Kutzneria chonburiensis: one gene and its partner. The protein of the gene in region 1 interacts with the protein of each later gene in a pairwise test. Links are inferred from orthologs where the notes say so. Each region holds a gene or a part of one and is shown on either strand. Other genes may lie near its edges.

What was found.
Region 2: the proteins of rpe (region 1) and eno interact in binary tests that used the Escherichia coli proteins (3 or more experiments, as listed by UniProt). The link is inferred for Kutzneria chonburiensis from one-to-one orthologs.

Annotation. Positions count from the first base shown.
Region 1 is NZ_CP097263.1:364,045-372,141, forward strand. The notes cover bases 3,428-6,326. They hold rpe (ribulose-phosphate 3-epimerase), read left to right. Parts: upstream 3,428-4,496; coding sequence 4,497-5,156; downstream 5,157-6,326. Other genes in these bases: M3Q35_RS01865 (glycoside hydrolase family 3 protein), read left to right, coding at 3,428-4,423; M3Q35_RS01880 (riboflavin synthase), read left to right, coding at 6,173-6,326. Also shown: M3Q35_RS01855 (RsmB/NOP family class I SAM-dependent RNA methyltransferase), read left to right, coding at 1-569; more of M3Q35_RS01865, read left to right, coding at 2,597-3,427; more of M3Q35_RS01880, read left to right, coding at 6,327-6,784; M3Q35_RS01885 (bifunctional 3,4-dihydroxy-2-butanone-4-phosphate synthase/GTP cyclohydrolase II), read left to right, coding at 6,781-8,043; ribH (6,7-dimethyl-8-ribityllumazine synthase), read left to right, coding at 8,040-8,097. UniProt on the Escherichia coli protein: Catalyzes the reversible epimerization of D-ribulose 5-phosphate to D-xylulose 5-phosphate.
Region 2 is NZ_CP097263.1:8,294,380-8,302,513, reverse strand. The notes cover bases 2,545-5,480. They hold eno (phosphopyruvate hydratase), read right to left. Parts: upstream 4,688-5,480; coding sequence 3,401-4,687; downstream 2,545-3,400. Other genes in these bases: M3Q35_RS38650 (HelD family protein), read right to left, coding at 4,791-5,480; M3Q35_RS38660 (FtsB family cell division protein), read right to left, coding at 2,839-3,396; M3Q35_RS38665 (DUF501 domain-containing protein), read right to left, coding at 2,545-2,818. Also shown: M3Q35_RS38675 (Ppx/GppA phosphatase family protein), read right to left, coding at 1-882; M3Q35_RS38670 (lytic transglycosylase domain-containing protein), read right to left, coding at 900-2,039; more of M3Q35_RS38665, read right to left, coding at 2,348-2,544; more of M3Q35_RS38650, read right to left, coding at 5,481-7,043; M3Q35_RS38645 (tetratricopeptide repeat protein), read left to right, coding at 7,218-7,607; M3Q35_RS38640 (lytic transglycosylase domain-containing protein), read right to left, coding at 7,663-8,134. UniProt on the Escherichia coli protein: Catalyzes the reversible conversion of 2-phosphoglycerate (2-PG) into phosphoenolpyruvate (PEP). It is essential for the degradation of carbohydrates via glycolysis.

The DNA of each region.
Region 1 (8,097 bases):
GGGACGAGCGCTGGCTGGACCTGTGTGCCGGTCCCGGTGGCAAGGCGGTGCTGCTGGCCGCCCTGGCCCGGTTGCAGGGGGCCACGCTGGACGCCGTCGAGAAGGCCCCGCACCGCGCTGAGCTGGTGCGCAAGGCCACCACCGGTCTGGAAATCACCGTGCACGTCGCCGACGGCCGCGACTCCGGGCTGCCCGAGGGCAGCTTCGACCGCGTGCTCGTCGATGCCCCGTGCACGGGCCTCGGGGCGCTGCGCCGCCGGCCCGAAGCCCGCTGGCGTCGCAAGCCCGATGACGTCTCCGACCTGACCAAGCTCCAGCGTGAACTGCTCACCGCCGCGCTGAAGCTGGTCCGCCCCGGCGGTGTCGTGGTGTACGTGACGTGCTCGCCGCACCTGCGGGAGACGATCGGCGTCACCAGCGACATCGTGCGCAAGGGCCTGGCCGAGGCCGTGGACACCCGGGAGTTGTTCCCGGGTGTCCCGCAGCTCGGCGACGGCCCGCACGTGCAGCTCTGGCCGCACCGGCACGGCACCGACGCGATGTTCTGCCAGGTGCTGCGCCGAATTTAGGGAAGCTCACCAGGTCCTGGACGGTGTGTCCGGGACCGGCGGCGGCGCCGGTGTTGTTCACGATGTGCGTGATCGTGCCGGCGTTGCTGCCGAGCATCACGGTCACCATGTCGTGGAACTTGACGCCGCTGCTCGGGGTCTCGATGGCGTGCGCGTTGGAGATGCTGGCGTCGTTGACGAACAGGCAGTAGACGCCGAGTCCCCACGCCTCATGGCTGGTCACCGAGCTGCCGACCTTGTACGACGCCCAGCCCTTGGTCGAGCCGTTCATGTACGCGCCCTGGTTCGGCGGGTCGTAGGGCATCTCGGACTGGTAGAAGATGGTCTTGCCGCCGTTGCCGTTCCAGATCACCTGGTACTGCTGGTAGTGCTCGGCGAACAGCCCGTACGCGGTGACGTTGTTGCCGTTCACCACCAGGCCGTTGGCCGCGGTGTTGCTGTTCCAGCCGACGCCGTTGCCGTGGTCGGCCCGCCACAGCCAGGTGTCGTCGGTGATCACGTTGTTGCTGTTGACGACCAGCGACTGGGTCGCCTTGCCGACACCGGCGCCGCCGATGCGGAAGTGCACGTCGGACAGCACGGTCGGGTCGGCGGCGTGGTTGGCCGTCGAGCCGGTCGGACCGACCCGCATGAGCACCGGCGAGTTGGTCGGGCCGGCGTCGATCAGCAGCCCGGCGATCTTCACGCCGTTCACGTCGGCGGTCTGGATGGCGGTGATCCCGTTGTCCGGCACCAGGGTCGCGATGCCCAGCCCGAGCACCACGGTGTCGGCCCGGGTCACGTTCAGCGTCTGGTTGAGGTGGTAGATGCCCGGCGTGACAAGGAGATTCTTGCCGGCGGCCAGCTGCGCGTTGATCGTCGCCGCCGAGTCGCCCGGCTTGACGATGTAGAAGCCGCTGATCGGCAACGACGTGCCGGCCGGATTGCCGTTGGCCCACGACGTGCCGGAACTGTTGGTACGCAAGGCCGGCACGAACACGTTGTAGTTGCCGGCGCTGTCCACGTACAGGAACGGCTTCTCGGCGATCACCGGAGTCTGCGCGACCGCGGTGTACGGCGGCTTCGGGAACGAGTTGGCTGCCGGCGCGCCCTGCACACCGGAGAACACCATGTTCCAGTTCTGGCCGGTCCACGCGCCGATCTGGTCGTTGCGCGACAGCCACTGCTGCTGGCTGCCCGACCGGACCTGGCCCGTCACCCGGGAATCGGCCAGGAAGCCGCCCGACGACCAGCCGCCGTCGTCCAGCTTCAGGTTGCCGTTGACCTGCACCCGTCGCAGCGGGTCGGCCTGGGACACCGCCCAGGTGTCGGTGCCGCCCGGTGGATTGATGGTCAGGTTTTCCGCGTCACGCCAGAAGTTCAGTGTGGCGTTGCCGCCCTGCCAGTCGGCCTCGGCGTGCACCTGGCCGTTGATGGTGACCTGGCCCGGAAGTAGACCAAGGCCCGAGACCTGCTCGTAGAAGCCGACGTTCGCGTCGACGTTGTAGGTGCCGGGCTTGAACAGCAGGGCGGTGCGGGCGTTGCCGAACTGCGCCTTCTCCTGCGCGGAGAACACCGAGTTGAGCTTGCTCTGGATGGACGACGCCGACATGGAGGGGTCGAAGATCGTCACGTTGGGGCCGAAGTCCGGCGTCGCCTGGGGTGCGCCGGCTGCCGGCAGTGCGCCGGCGGCGGTGGAGATCGCGGTCAGGGTCAGGGCTGCCGCGGCGATCGCCGCGGTCCGCATACGGGCCACCTCGGGTCCTCCTGCATCGGTGGGAGAGGACGGTGTCAGGGCGGCTCCGACGGCTTCGAATGCTATTGGGGGACAGGAGGAAGCGTCAATACACGACTTAATGCAAGAGTGAAGGAATGAATCCGATAGGTCGGAAGGATGCAACGGTGCCGAGGCACCCTCGCACCCCTGGGCACAGCCGACAACCGGACGTATAGTGCGAGATATGGGAGCGCTTCCAGGAGCGCACGCCGCCTCTCATCGGGTCGTCCGCGCACTTCCCTGCCAGGAGGTTCCCTTGCCCCGCATCAGGATTCCGCGCCCAGTCCTCGCCGCCGCCGCAGCACTGCTGGCCATCGCCGCGGTGACCACGCCGGCCACCGCCCAGCCGCACGCCGGCCTGCCGTACCAGAATCCGGCCCTGCCGGTCGCCGACCGGGTCAGCGACCTGATGGCGCGGATGAGCCTTGACGAGAAACTCGGCCAGATGACCCAGGCCGAGCGCACCGCGCTGAATCCGCAGAGCGACCTCGCGACGTACCGGATCGGCTCGGTGCTGTCCGGCGGCGGCTCCGCGCCCAGCCCGAACACCGCGCAGTCCTGGGCCGACATGTACGACAGCTTCCAGCGGACAGCGCTTTCCACCCCGCTCGGCATCCCGATGATCTACGGCGCGGACGCGGTGCACGGCCACAACAACGTGGTCGGCGCGACGATCTTCCCGCACAACATCGGCCTCGGCGCGACCCGTGATCCCGCGCTGGTGCAACAGATCGGCCGGGCCACCGCCGAGGAGGTCGCCGGCACCGGCGTCAACTGGGACTTCGCGCCCTGCCTGTGCGTGGCCCGCAACGACCGCTGGGGCCGCACCTACGAGTCCTTCGGCGAAGTGCCCAGCATCGCGACCTCGATGACCACAATCGTCACGGGCCTCCAGGGCACCACGCTCGGCGCGGCACCGGCGTCCGTGCTGGCCACGGCAAAGCACTACCTCGGCGATGGCGGCACCACCGGCGGCGTCAACGAAGGCAACACCCAGCTGTCCGAGGCCGACCTCAGGGCCATTCACCTGCCGCCGTTCAAGGCGGCCGTGGACAAGGGCGTCGGCTCGGTGATGATCTCGTACAGCAGCTGGAACGGGGTCAAGGACCACGGCAACCGGCACCTGATCACCGACATCCTCAAGGGCGAGCTGGGCTTCAGCGGCTTCGTGGTGTCGGACTGGGCCGGCATCGACCAGATCGACGGCCAGTCCGGCTTCTCCGCGGCCGACATCGACGCCAGCATCAACGCCGGCATCGACATGGTCATGGTGCCGACCAACTACAAGCAGTTCATCAGCATGCTGCGCACCGAGGTCAACAACGGCCACATCTCACGGGCCCGGATCGACGACGCCAACCGACGCATCCTGACCAAGAAGTTCCAGCTGGGCCTGTTCGAGCACCCGCTGGCCGACCGCACCTTCACCGGCACCGTCGGCTCCGCGGCACACCGGGCAACCGCCCGGCAGGCCGTCCGCGAATCCCAGGTGGTGTTGAAGAACGCCGGCAACATCCTGCCGCTGTCCAAGTCGGCCAAGGTGTTCGTGGCCGGCAAGTCGGCCGACGACATCGGTAACCAGAGCGGCGGCTGGACGATCAGCTGGCAGGGCGGCAGCGGCAACGTCACGCCCGGGACCACTGTGCTGCAAGGCATCCGCAACACGGTGGCCGGGGCCGGCTCGGTCACGTACAACCGTGACGGCAACGGGATCAACTCCAGCTACACCGCGGCCGTCGCGGTCATCGGCGAGACCCCGTACGCCGAGGGCGCGGGCGACCGGCCCGGCGGCATGGGACTGGACCAGACGGACCTGGCCACACTGAATCGGTTGCGTGCATCGGGCGTGCCGGTGGTGGTCGTGCTCGTGTCGGGCCGGCCGCTTGACATCAGCGCGCAGCTGCCCGACTGGCGGGCGCTGGTCGAGTCGTGGCTGCCGGGCACCGAGGGCCAGGGCGTGGCCGACGTGCTCTTCGGCACCGTCCACCCGACCGGGAAACTGCCGGTGAGCTGGCCGCAGAGCGCGTCCCAGGAGCCGGTCAACGACGGCGACGGCAAGACGCCGCTGTTCCCGCTGGGCTTCGGCCTGACCTGGTAGATGTGACCTACGGCCTATCGGGACGATCGGCGCGCGGCCGGATACATGCGGGTCCGGCAACTAGACTCGGTCTGTGCCACAGTCGCCGCTGATCGCCCCGAGCATCCTGTCCGCCGACTTCGCCCGGTTGGGCGAGGAGGCCAACGCCGTGACCGGCGCGGACTGGCTGCACGTGGACGTGATGGACGCCCACTTCGTGCCCAACCTGACCCTGGGCCTGCCGGTGGTGCAGGCGCTGCGCAAGGCGACGGACATCCCGCTCGACTGCCACCTGATGATCGACGACCCGGACCGCTGGGCCATCGGGTACGCCGAGGCCGGCGCCTACAACGTGACCATCCACGTCGAGGCGGCCGCCGATCCGGTCAAGATCGCCAAGGACCTGCGGGCGGCCGGGGCCAAGGCCGGCCTGTCGGTGAAGCCCGGCACCCCGCTCGAGCCCTATGTGGACGTCCTCAAGCACTACGACACCCTGCTGGTGATGTCGGTCGAGCCGGGCTTCGGCGGCCAGTCGTTCATGCCGGAGGTGCTGGACAAGGTCCGCACCGCCCGCCGACTGGTCGACACCGGCCACCTGACGCTGCTGGTGGAGATCGACGGCGGCATCAACGACGACACCATCGAGCAGGCGGCCGACGCCGGCGTGGACTGCTTCGTGGCCGGCTCGGCGGTCTACGGCGCGCAGGACCCGGCCGAGGCGGTCCGCAAGCTCCGGGCCAAGGCGGCCCGATGACCGACGCAATGCGGGCGGCGATCGAGGCCAGCGAGGCGACGCGGGGCGTCACCAGCCCCAACCCGCCGGTCGGGGCGGCGATCGTGTCGGCCGGCGGCGAGATCGTCGGCATCGGTGCCACGCAGCCGCCCGGCGGCCCGCACGCCGAGGTCATGGCGCTGCGCGCGGCGGGGGAGCGGGCCAGCGGCGGCACCGCCTACGTGACGCTGGAGCCGTGCTCGCATTACGGCCGCACGCCGCCGTGCACGCAGGCGCTGCTGGCGGCCGGCATCAAGCGCGTGTTCTACGCGGTCCCGGACCCCAACCCCGAGCGGCCGGCGGTGCTGACGTGCTGCGCGCCGCGGGCGTCGAGGTCGAGGGCGGCCTGCTCGGTGAGGACGTGGAGCGGGGGCCGCTGCGCGCGTGGCTGCACTACGCCCGTACGGGCCGTCCGCACGTCACGTGGAAGTACGCCGCCAGCCTCGACGGCCGCGTGGCCGCGGCGGACGGCACGAGCCGCTGGATCAGCTCCCCGATGTCCCGCGCCGAGGTGCACGACATCCGCCGCAAGGTGGACGCCATCGTCGCCGGCACCGGCACCGTGACCACCGACGACCCGCAGCTCACCGCCCGTGAGGACGACGGCACGCTGTCGGACCGGCAGCCGCTGCGCGTGGTCGTCGGCACGTCCGAAATAGACGCGGCCGCCCGCGTGTTGGACGACGCGGCGGAGACGCTGCACGTGCGGAGCCACGACCCCGACGAGGTGTTGGCCGCGCTGGCCGAACGGGGTGTGGTGGACGTGTTGCTCGAAGGCGGGCCGAGACTGGCCGGTGCCTTCCTCAAGGCGCACCGTGTGGACCGTGTGCTGGTCTACGTCGCCCCGATACTGCTGGGGGCCGGGCCCGCCGCTCTGCTGGACGCCGGCGTGAACACCATCACCCAGGCGCTGCCTTTCGCCATCGAAGACGTCACCATGAGCGGACCCGACGTGCGGATCTCCGCAGTGCCGGTCAAGACCGAGTAAGGGGATTCCCGTGTTCACCGGGATCGTCGAGGAACTGGGCGAGATCGTCGCCGTCGAGCAACTGCCCAACGCCGCGCGGTTGACAGTGCGAGGGCCGCTGGTGACCTCGGACGCCAAGCACGGCGACTCGATCGCCGTCAACGGCGTGTGCCTGACCGTGGTGGAGACCGGCGACGGCACCTTCACCGTCGACGTGGTGGACGAGACGCTGCAGCGGTCCAGCCTGGACAAGATCCACGAGGGCGACCGGGTCAACCTGGAGCGCGCGATGGCCGCCGGCCAGCGCCTCGGCGGCCACATCGTGCAGGGTCACGTTGACGGCGTCGGCCTGTTCCTGGAGCACCACGACGGCGGCCTGACCAAGTTCGGCATCCCCGCGTCGCTGTCCCGCTACCTGGTGCAGAAGGGCTCGGTCACCATCGACGGCATCTCGCTGACCGTCGTGGACGTCACCGACGACACCTTCTCGGTGGCGCTGATCCCGACCACGCTGGAACTGACCACCATGGGCCGCCGCCAGCCGGGCGACCGGGTCAACATCGAGGTCGACGTGCTGGCCAAGTACGTCGAGCGGCTGGCCACGCCGCACCTGGCCGCGCTGGGCAACAAGGAGGTCCGGTGAGCAACCCGATCAGCACCCACGCCGCCATCGAGCAGGCGATCGCGGACATCGCCGCCGGCAAGGCCGTCGTCGTGGTGGACGACGAGGACCGTGAGAACGAGGGCGATCTGATCTTCGCGGCCGAGAAGGCCACGCCGGAGCTGATCGCCTTCATGGTCCGCTACACCTCCGGCTACATCTGCGTGCCGCTGCCCGAGTCGGTGTGCGACCGACTGGACCTGCCGCCGATGTTCCACACCAACCAGGACGCGCGCGGCACCGCCTACACCGTCACGGTCGACGCCAAGCAGGGCGTGACCACGGGCATCTCGGCCGCCGACCGCGCCCACACCATCCGCCTGCTGGCCGACCCCCAGTCGGTCGCCAACGACTTCAACCGCCCCGGCCACGTCGTGCCGCTGCGGGCCCGTGAGGGCGGCGTGCTGCGCCGCGCCGGCCACACCGAGGCGGCGGTGGACCTGGCCAAGCTGGCCGGCCTGCACCCGGCCGGCGTGCTGTGCGAGATCGTCAGCCAGAAGGACGAGGGCGACATGGCCCGCCGCGACGAGCTGATGGTGTTCGCCGCGGAGCACGAGCTCCAGATGATCACCATCGCCGACCTGATCGCCTACCGGCGGCGCACCGAGCGGCACGTGATCCGGGTGGCCGACGCCCGCATCCCCACCGCGCACGGCGAGTTCCAGGCCGTCGGCTACGACTCCACGCTGGACGGCATCGAGCACATCGCGCTGGTCAAGGGCGAGCTCGGCGACGGCGAGGACGTGCTGGTCCGCGTGCACTCCGAGTGCCTGACCGGTGACGTGTTCGGCTCGCTGCGCTGCGACTGCGGCCCGCAGCTGGACGCGGCCATGGAGGCCGTGGCCGCCGAGGGCCGCGGCGTCGTGCTGTACATGCGCGGACACGAGGGCCGGGGCATCGGCCTGCTGCACAAGCTCCAGGCCTACCAGCTCCAGGACCGCGGCGCCGACACCGTGGACGCGAACCTGGCCCAGGGCCTGCCGGCCGACGCCCGCGACTACGGCACCGGCGCGCAGATCCTCGTCGACCTGGGCATCAAGTCGATGCGGCTGCTCACCAACAACCCGGACAAGCGCGTCGGCCTGGAGGGATACGGCCTCAAGGTGGTCGACCGGGTGCCGCTGCCGGTGTGGCCGAACCCGGAGAACCTGCGCTACCTGAGGACCAAGCGCGACCGCATGGGACACGACCTGCATCATCTAGAGCAGTACGAGTCCGACAGCGATGGGGTAGAGCAATGAGTGGCGACGGCCGGCCGACCATCCAGGTGCCGCAGTGGTGTGAGGACCTGCGAC
Region 2 (8,134 bases), 7.9 Mb from region 1 along the record:
CTGGGAGGCGAGGTGGTCGGCGAGGACGCGGAGGATGATGGCGCCGCCGCCGATGACGTCGACGCGGCCGGGGTGGATGGTGGGGACGGCGGCGCGCTCGTCGTGGGTGAGGGTGAGCAGGTGGTCGCCGACGGAGTGGATCTGCTCGACGGACAAGGTGGAGAGGTGCGTGGCGAGCACGTCGTAGGAGGGGAGGTCCTGAGCGACGGCGGAGAGGGTGGTGACGGTGCCGGCGACGCCGATCCAGGTGCGGGCCTTGGCTACGGGGACGGCCTCGAAGGCCTGGGCCAAGACGGAGGCGGCGAGGTCTGAGGCGGCGGCAATCTGCTCAGCAGTGGGGGGATCGCTGAGCAGGCAGCGCTCGGTGATCCGTACGCAACCGATGTCGACGGACTTCGCCGCCTCGACGCTCGAGTCGAGAGAACCGAGCACGAGCTCGGTGGAACCACCGCCGATGTCGACGACCAAGAAGGGCCCGTCGGCGGGATCGCAGTCGCCGACGGCGCCGGCGAAGGACAGCCGGGCCTCCTCGTCGCCCGAGATGACCTCGGCCTCCACGCCGAGGACCTCACGGGTCATGGCGAAGAAGTCGTCCCGGTTGGAGGCGTCGCGGGTGGCGGAGGTGGCAACCATGCGCACGGCCTCGACACCCTTGCGGCGCAACAAGGCGGTGTAGTCGACGAGGGCGGCTCGGGTGCGCTCGATGGCCTCCGGGGCGAGCCGGCCGGTGGCGTCGACGCCCTGCCCGAGCCGGACGATCCGCATCTCCCGATGCACGTCCCGCAGCGAACTCGATCCGTCGTCCTGGACGGTGACGTCCGCGATGAGCAGACGGATCGAGTTCGTCCCACAGTCGATGGCGGCGACCCGCGAGTGCTTCATGCCGCCAACCTAGTCGTTCAGCTGGCCACCGGGGTGGAGCTGGGCGTCGGCGACTTGCTGGTCGGAGTCGGGCAGCCGGTCGGCGTCGACTGCGCCGGCGGCGGTGCCACGGTGCTGGTGGGCGTGGTCGTCGAGGTCGGCGTGGTGGGGCACGTCGGCGTCGTCGTGGTGGTCGTGGTGGTGGTCGTCGTAGTCGTGGTCGTGGTGGTCGTCGTGGTCGTGGGAGACGTCGATGTGGTGGTCTCGGTGGGCGACGTCGTGGTGGTGCTGGTCGACGTCGGCGTCGTGGTCGTCGTGTCCGACGGCGGGTTCGACGGGTTGCCGTTGTTGTTCGGCGGCGGAGGCGGCGGCGGCGGGACCTCGACGAACGGCGGCCGCGGGGTCGGCTGGATCACCGGGACGTCGGTGTTGTTGGGCAGCGTCTCCACGCCGTCGGCGTAGGAGTGGGCCCAGGCCAGCACGTTGGCCACGTAGGCGTCGGAATGGTTGTAGCCGAACACGGCCGCCGACCGCTGCGCGGGATTGCTCATGTCGCCGCCACTGGCGCACAGGTAGTTGGCGGCGGCGAAGGCGGCGTCGTAGATGTTGTTCGGGTTCGCGTTGCCGTAGCTCTTGGCGTTGGAGATGGCCGCGTACTGAGCCCACGTGGACGGGATGAACTGCATCATGCCGACGGCGTGGTCGTAGGCGGTGTCGCCGTCCCACTGACCGTGGTCGGTGTCGTAGATGAGGGCGAAGCCGCCACTGCCGTCGAGCCGAGGCCCGAGGATCGGGGCCAGCGTGTTGCCCTGGGCGTCCACGGCGCCGCCGCGCGCGTGGTTGGACTCGATACGGCCGATGCCGGCCAGCAGCGGCCAGTCGAGGTGGCAGTTGGGGTTGCGGGCGGCCTCGAGCTGCTCGGCCCGCCGGTACGCCGCGAGCGCCGCGCCGGGGATGCCGAGCGGGCCGTTGGGCAGGCCGCCGAGCTCGCCGGCGCCGTCGGTGTTGGCGGCGTCGCCGATGTCGGTCGGCAGCGTCGGGTCGACGTCGTCCTGCTGCGGCAGCTGCCCGGTCGCGCCTAACGGGTTCTTGGGGGCGGGCTGGCTGGTCGGCGTGGAGTGGGCGGTGTTGACCCAGGCGAAGGTGGCGTCGCCGGCGAGCACCATGGGCGCGAGCATCGCGGTCACGGCCGCCGCGGCGCGCCATCTCCGCTGGGGTGTGACTCGCGGCGGCTTCGGAGTCCGGGCCCTGACGCTGTGCACACCCACGCGGATCCACGCTCCTCGTCTCGATCCCCACGCCTGAGATCGATCGTTGCCTACACGCCGTTAGCTCACGGTCAGCCTGCTACACACCCGGGCAGGTGTCACTGCGTTGAGTGAGATTTGCACCTCGGGGAGGCCACACTAGCCCGAATGGTGCACACAGCGTCACCAAAGATGTCACAGACGTACAGAAGTCAGCGTCTTGACGTCAGGCCCGGAACTCAGGCGCAGTCGCCGGCCGGCCAGTCGCCGGCCAGGGCCGCGAGGGCTTCGTCGCCGAACGGGTTCACGCCCGGTCCGCAGGCCAGCGCGTGCGCGATGTGCACGTGCAGGCACTTGACCCTACCGGGCATGCCACCGGCGCTGACCTCGGTGCCCAGCGAGTCGATGGCGTCACGTTCGGCCAGGTAGGAGCGGTGCGCGGCCAGGTACTGGGCGGCCAGTTCCTCGTCCTCGGCCAGCCGCGCGGTCTGCTCCCGCATCATGCCGTCGGCCTCGAGCCGGCTGGCCAGCGAGGTCAGCCGTGGGCAGGTCAGGTAGTACAGGGTGGGGAACGGCGTGCCGTCCTCCAGCCGCGGCGCGGTCTGCACGACGGACGGGTGGCCGCTGGGGCACCGGTGCGCGATGGCGCGCAGCGCCCGCGGCGGCCGGCCGAGCTGCTGGGCGATCACCTCGCGGTCCAGCTCGGTGATCGGTTCCCTTACGCCCGCCGTCACGAGCCACCCCCGGTGATCGAATCCCACAAATGCTCGAACCATGGACTGTTGTTCGCCTGCTGCTGGGCCGGCCCGCGCTGACCGCCCTGCTGCCCGTCGCCGGGCAGCTGCACCGTGTACGGCGTCTCCCCCGGCATCACCATGCCCAGCCGGCTGCGCGCCTCGGCCTGGATCTGCGCCGGGTCGGCCAGCTGCTGCTTGCGCTGTTCCAGCTGCGCGGCCTGCTGCTCCAGCTTGGCCTGCTGGGCCAGTTCCTGCTCCACCTGCGCGTGCTGCGTCAGGTACGTGCGCAACGGCACCGCCACCGACAGCGCCAGGGCGCAGACGACCATCGCCAGCACCGCGGCCTGCCTGGTCGCCGACAACCCGAACGCGCCGCCGGTACGGGTTTTCCCGTCCTGGCGGGGATTGCGCGGCCGCGGCGGTCGCGCGGCCGGCTGGTCCTGCTGCGAAGCGACGGGCTTGCCCTCACGACGAGCACGGTCGGGCCGACGACGCTGGCTGGACGTGTCCTGCCGGCGTCGCGGCTGCCGACCGTGCTCGCGCTCGGGCATCCGATCAGGCCTCCGCGGTGAACCGCGGGAAGGCCAGCTCGCCGGCGTAGCGGGCCGCGTCGCCGAGAGTCTCCTCGATGCGCAGCAGCTGGTTGTACTTGGCGGTGCGCTCGCCACGGGCCGGGGCGCCGGTCTTGATCTGGCCGACGCCGGTGGCCACGGCCAGGTCGGCGATGGTGGTGTCCTCGGTCTCGCCGGACCGGTGGCTCATCATCGACCGGTAGCCGTAGGAGGTGGCCAGCGCGACCGCGTCCAGCGTCTCCGACAGCGTGCCGATCTGGTTGACCTTGACCAGCAGCGCGTTGGCGGCGCGGCGGGAGATGCCCTCCTCGAGCCGCTCCGGGTTGGTGACGAACAGATCGTCGCCGACGATCTGCACCTTGTCGCCGAGCTCGGCGGTCAGCTGCACCCAGCCGTCCCAGTCGTCCTCGGACAGCGGGTCCTCGATGGAGACCATCGGGTAGGAGCTGACCAGCTCGCTGTAGTACGCGGTCATCTGCTCCGCGCTGCGCTTGCTCTTCTCGAAGGTGTACGCGCCGTCCGAGTAGAACTCGGTGGCGGCCACGTCCAGCGCCAGCGCCACGTCGCGGCCCAGCTTGTAGCCGGCCTTCTCGACGGCGACGGCGATCAGGTCGAGCGCCTCGCGGTTGCTGGACAGGTTGGGCGCGAAGCCGCCCTCGTCGCCGAGGCCGGTGGCCAGGCCCTTGCCCTTCAGCACGGACTTGAGCGCGTGGTAGACCTCGACGCCCCAGCGCAGGCCCTCGCGGAAGGACTCGGCGCCGATCGGCGCGATCATGAACTCCTGGATGTCCACGTCGGTGTCGGCGTGCGAGCCACCGTTGAGGATGTTCAGCATCGGCACCGGCAGGATGTGCGCGTTGGGGCCGCCCAGGTAGCGGAACAGCTCCAGCCCGCTGGACTCGGCGGCCGCCTTGGCCACCGCCAGCGAGACGCCGAGGATGGCGTTCGCGCCGAGGCGACCCTTGTCCGGGGTGCCGTCAAGGTCGACCAGCTTCTGGTCGACCACCCGCTGCTCGACGGCCTCGATGCCGACCAGCTCGGGCCCGATCTCGTCGAGGACGGCGGTGACGGCCTTCTCGACACCCTTGCCGTTGTACCGGGTCGTGTCGCCGTCGCGCAGCTCGACGGCCTCGTGCTCACCGGTCGACGCGCCGGAGGGCACCGCGGCCCTGGCCAGCGTGCCGTCGTCCAGCGCGACCTCTACCTCGATGGTCGGGTTGCCTCGCGAGTCCAGGATCTCGCGCGCGCCGACCTGCTCGATGACCGCCACAACAGCTCCTATCCAGCGTTCAGGGACTCATCCCTCGACCAGCCTAGCCGGGCACATGGATCACCCGGAGGCGGCACGCTCGCGTGCCGAAACGAGAGCGTAATCATTCTGAATCGAGGGAGAAAGGGGTGAGCTTGGCCAGCACCGCCGGCAGGTCTCCGGTATGGAGCACGCCGAGGCGTTTGGTCGCCCTGGTCATGGCCACGTACAGGTCGTTCGCGCCGCGCGGGGACTCCGTCAACATCAACTCCGGCTCGACCAGCAGCACGGAGTCGAACTCGAGACCCTTGGCCTGTCCGACGGTCAGCACCACGACCGGGCTCTCCAGGTCGTCGCCGCCGACCGCGAACGCGCCGGCCAGCGAGCGCGGCACCAGCACCGCCAGTCGCCCGTCCTCCAGCCGCTTCTCCTCACGGGCCACGGCGCGGGGCACGGCCTCGGCCAGGTCCTCGACTTTCTCGTGCCACGGCGGCAATCCGGAGTCGCGGACCGAGCTCGGCGGCACGGCGTCCGGGTCGAGGCTGGCGAGAACGTCCGTCGCCACGGCCATGATCTCGGCCGGGGTCCGGTAGTTGACGGTGAGCTCGGCCAGCCGCCAGCGGTTGGCCACGTACGGGCTGAGCGCCTGGCCCCAGGACATGGTGCCGGCCAGGTCGCCGGTCTGCGCGATGTCGCCGACCACGGTCATGGATCGGCTGGGGCAACGGCGCATCAGCACCCGCCACACCATCTCCGACAGCTCCTGCGCCTCGTCCACGATCACGTGGCCGAAGGTCCACGTGCGGTCGTCGGCGGCGCGCTCGGCGGCGGTCAGGTAGTCGCTCTGGGCCACGCGGGCGACCAGGGCGTCGGCGTCGAGCATGTCCACGGCCATCAGGACATCGGGGTCGGACTCGTCCTGGAGGTCCAGGATGTCCAGCACGCCCTGGGCGTAGGCCAGGTCCTGCCGGCGCTTGGCCGCGGCGGCGGCCTTGAGCGCGCGGTCGTCCTCGCCCAGCAGCTCGGCGGCCTCGTCCAGCAGCGGCGCGTCGGCCGGCGTCCACTCCGCGCCGGGATCGCGGCGCAGCAGCTGCCGCTCCTGCTGGGACAGCCCGCGACCGGCGGCGTTGAGTCGCTTCTCCGACGCGTACAGGTCGGTCAGCAGCTGCTCGGGGGTGAGGATCGGCCACAGCTTGTCGATCGCGCCCATCACCCGCTCGTCCTCACGGAGCTCGGCGCGGATGTCGGCCACGTCGTCGGAATCCAGGAACTGCGAGCCGAGCCGGTTGGCGACGAGCCGGGCCAGCGCACCGATGATCTCCCGCTCGAACACCGGCCGGGCCGCGTTGTGCGGGCGGCGCGAGCGCCGGGCCCGGCCGCGGGCGTCGGCCAGCGTCTTGCGGTCCAGCACCAGGGTGTCGCGCTCGTGCGGAATCTCGATGCCGTCGCGCGGCACCCACTGCCGGTCCCGGACCGCGGCCTGGAGCACCTCGGCCATCACCAGGCGACCCTTGACCGCGCTGACCTCGACCGGCTCGCTGCCGACTGCTTTGAGCCCCGGGTAGAGCTCGCCGACGGTGTTGAGCAGCACGCCGGTCTCGCCCAGCGACGGCAGCACCTGGCTGATGTAGTTCAGGAAGGTCGAGTTGGGGCCGACCACCAGCACGCCGCGCTTCTCCAGCTGGCGGCGGTGGGTGTAGAGCAGGTAGGCGGCACGGTGCAGGGCCACCGCGGTCTTGCCGGTGCCGGGACCGCCCTGCACGACCAGCACGCCGTTGAGCTCGGAGCGGATGATCCGGTCCTGCTCGGCCTGGATGGTGGCGACGATGTCGCTCATCCGGCCGGTGCGGCTGGCGCCGACCGCGGCCAGCAGCGTGGCCTCGCCGACCAGGCCCTCGTTGCGGCCGGGCACGGCCTGCGCCAGGTCGAGGACCTCGTCGTCGAGGCCGACCACGTTGCGGCGGCGGGTGCGGATGTGGCGGCGCCTCGTCACACCGTCGGGGGACGCGGCCGTGGCGAGATAGAACGGGCGGGCCGCGGGGGCGCGCCAGTCCATCAACAACGGTTCGTAGTCACCTTCGGTGCGGAAGATGCCAATTCGCCCGATGTGCTGAAGTTCGCCGTTCTCGAAATCGAGGCGTCCGAAGCAGAGGCCGTTCTCGACCGCGCTGTACTGGGCGAGATCGCTCGAGTGCATCGCGGTCGCGGTGTCGCGCTCGGAACGGGCCTGCGGCGTGCCGCCCGTCTCCAGCAACACGCGGGCCAGCCGGCGCGACGTCTGTTCCCGGAGGTCGTCGAGCCGGCCGTAGAGCATGGAGACGTATTCCTGCTCTCGGTCGATTTCCTGACTGTCCGGAATACTCGCAGGGCTTGACAACTGACCTCACTCACCGTTATATTCTGGCGCAGACACGTTTTTTCGTGGTTTTTAGTTGTGCGTACAGACCGGTAAATCTATCAAACCGCTGGTCGCGCGCGCCACCGGTCACCGGTGTTGTGCCCGGATGGTCCATCGAAGTCACAGCCGATCTTGCGTACTGTGGGAACGACCATGAGCGACAGCACCTTCGAGGCGTTCCGACGGGCCGAGGCGCTGGTGTCGAACGGCCGTCCGCTGGACGCGCTGCGCGAACTGCGTCCGGTGCTCGACGCCGAGCCGGACCTGCCGTCCGTCGTGCAGCTGGCCGGCCGCGCCTACCTCAACTCGGCCCAGTTCCGACGGGCCGAGGAGGCGTTCAGCCGACTGGTCGAGATGGACCCGAGCGACCACTACTCGCTGTTCGCACTGGGCAAGACCCTGCAACGGCAGGGCCGGCACGCCGAGGCCATCACCCACCTGCGGCTGGCCGTGGCCATGAGCCCGCTGCCCGAGTACCAGGAAGCCCTCGGCGAGGTCAGCGCCCGCCTGTCGCTGCGCAACCATCCCCAGGCCGGCGACTGAAGCTGTGAACGCGCCGTTCCAAAACTCCGAGTAGAGGAATGGTCCGTTCCGAACTTCAGAGCTTGCCCAGGCTGACCTTGCCGTAGGCGTCGGCGTTGGAGAAGACGTCCTGGCCGTAGGCGGTGGAGTTGTTGTACGCCAACACGGCGTCCCACCAGTTCTTGGGCACGGACAGGTCGCCGCCCATCGCGCACATGTAGCGGGCGGCGGTCATGGCGGCGTCGTCGATGTTCTGCGGGTCGGGGTCCTTGCCGTCGGCGCTGGCCCGTACGCCCCAGCGGTGCCAGGTGGCCGGCGCGAACTGCATGGGGCCGACGGCGTGGTCCCAGGTGGTGTCGCCGTCGAGCTTGCCCTTGTCGGTGTCGGGCACGGCCAGGAAGCCCGGACTGCCGTCCAGCGCCGGGCCGATGATCGGCCGCGACTCCTCGCCGTTGGCCTGCACGCTCGCGCCGCCGTAACGGCCGTGCTTGGACTCGACCCGGCCGAGGCCGGCCAGCGTGGCCCAGGTGACGTGGCAGGCCGGGTTC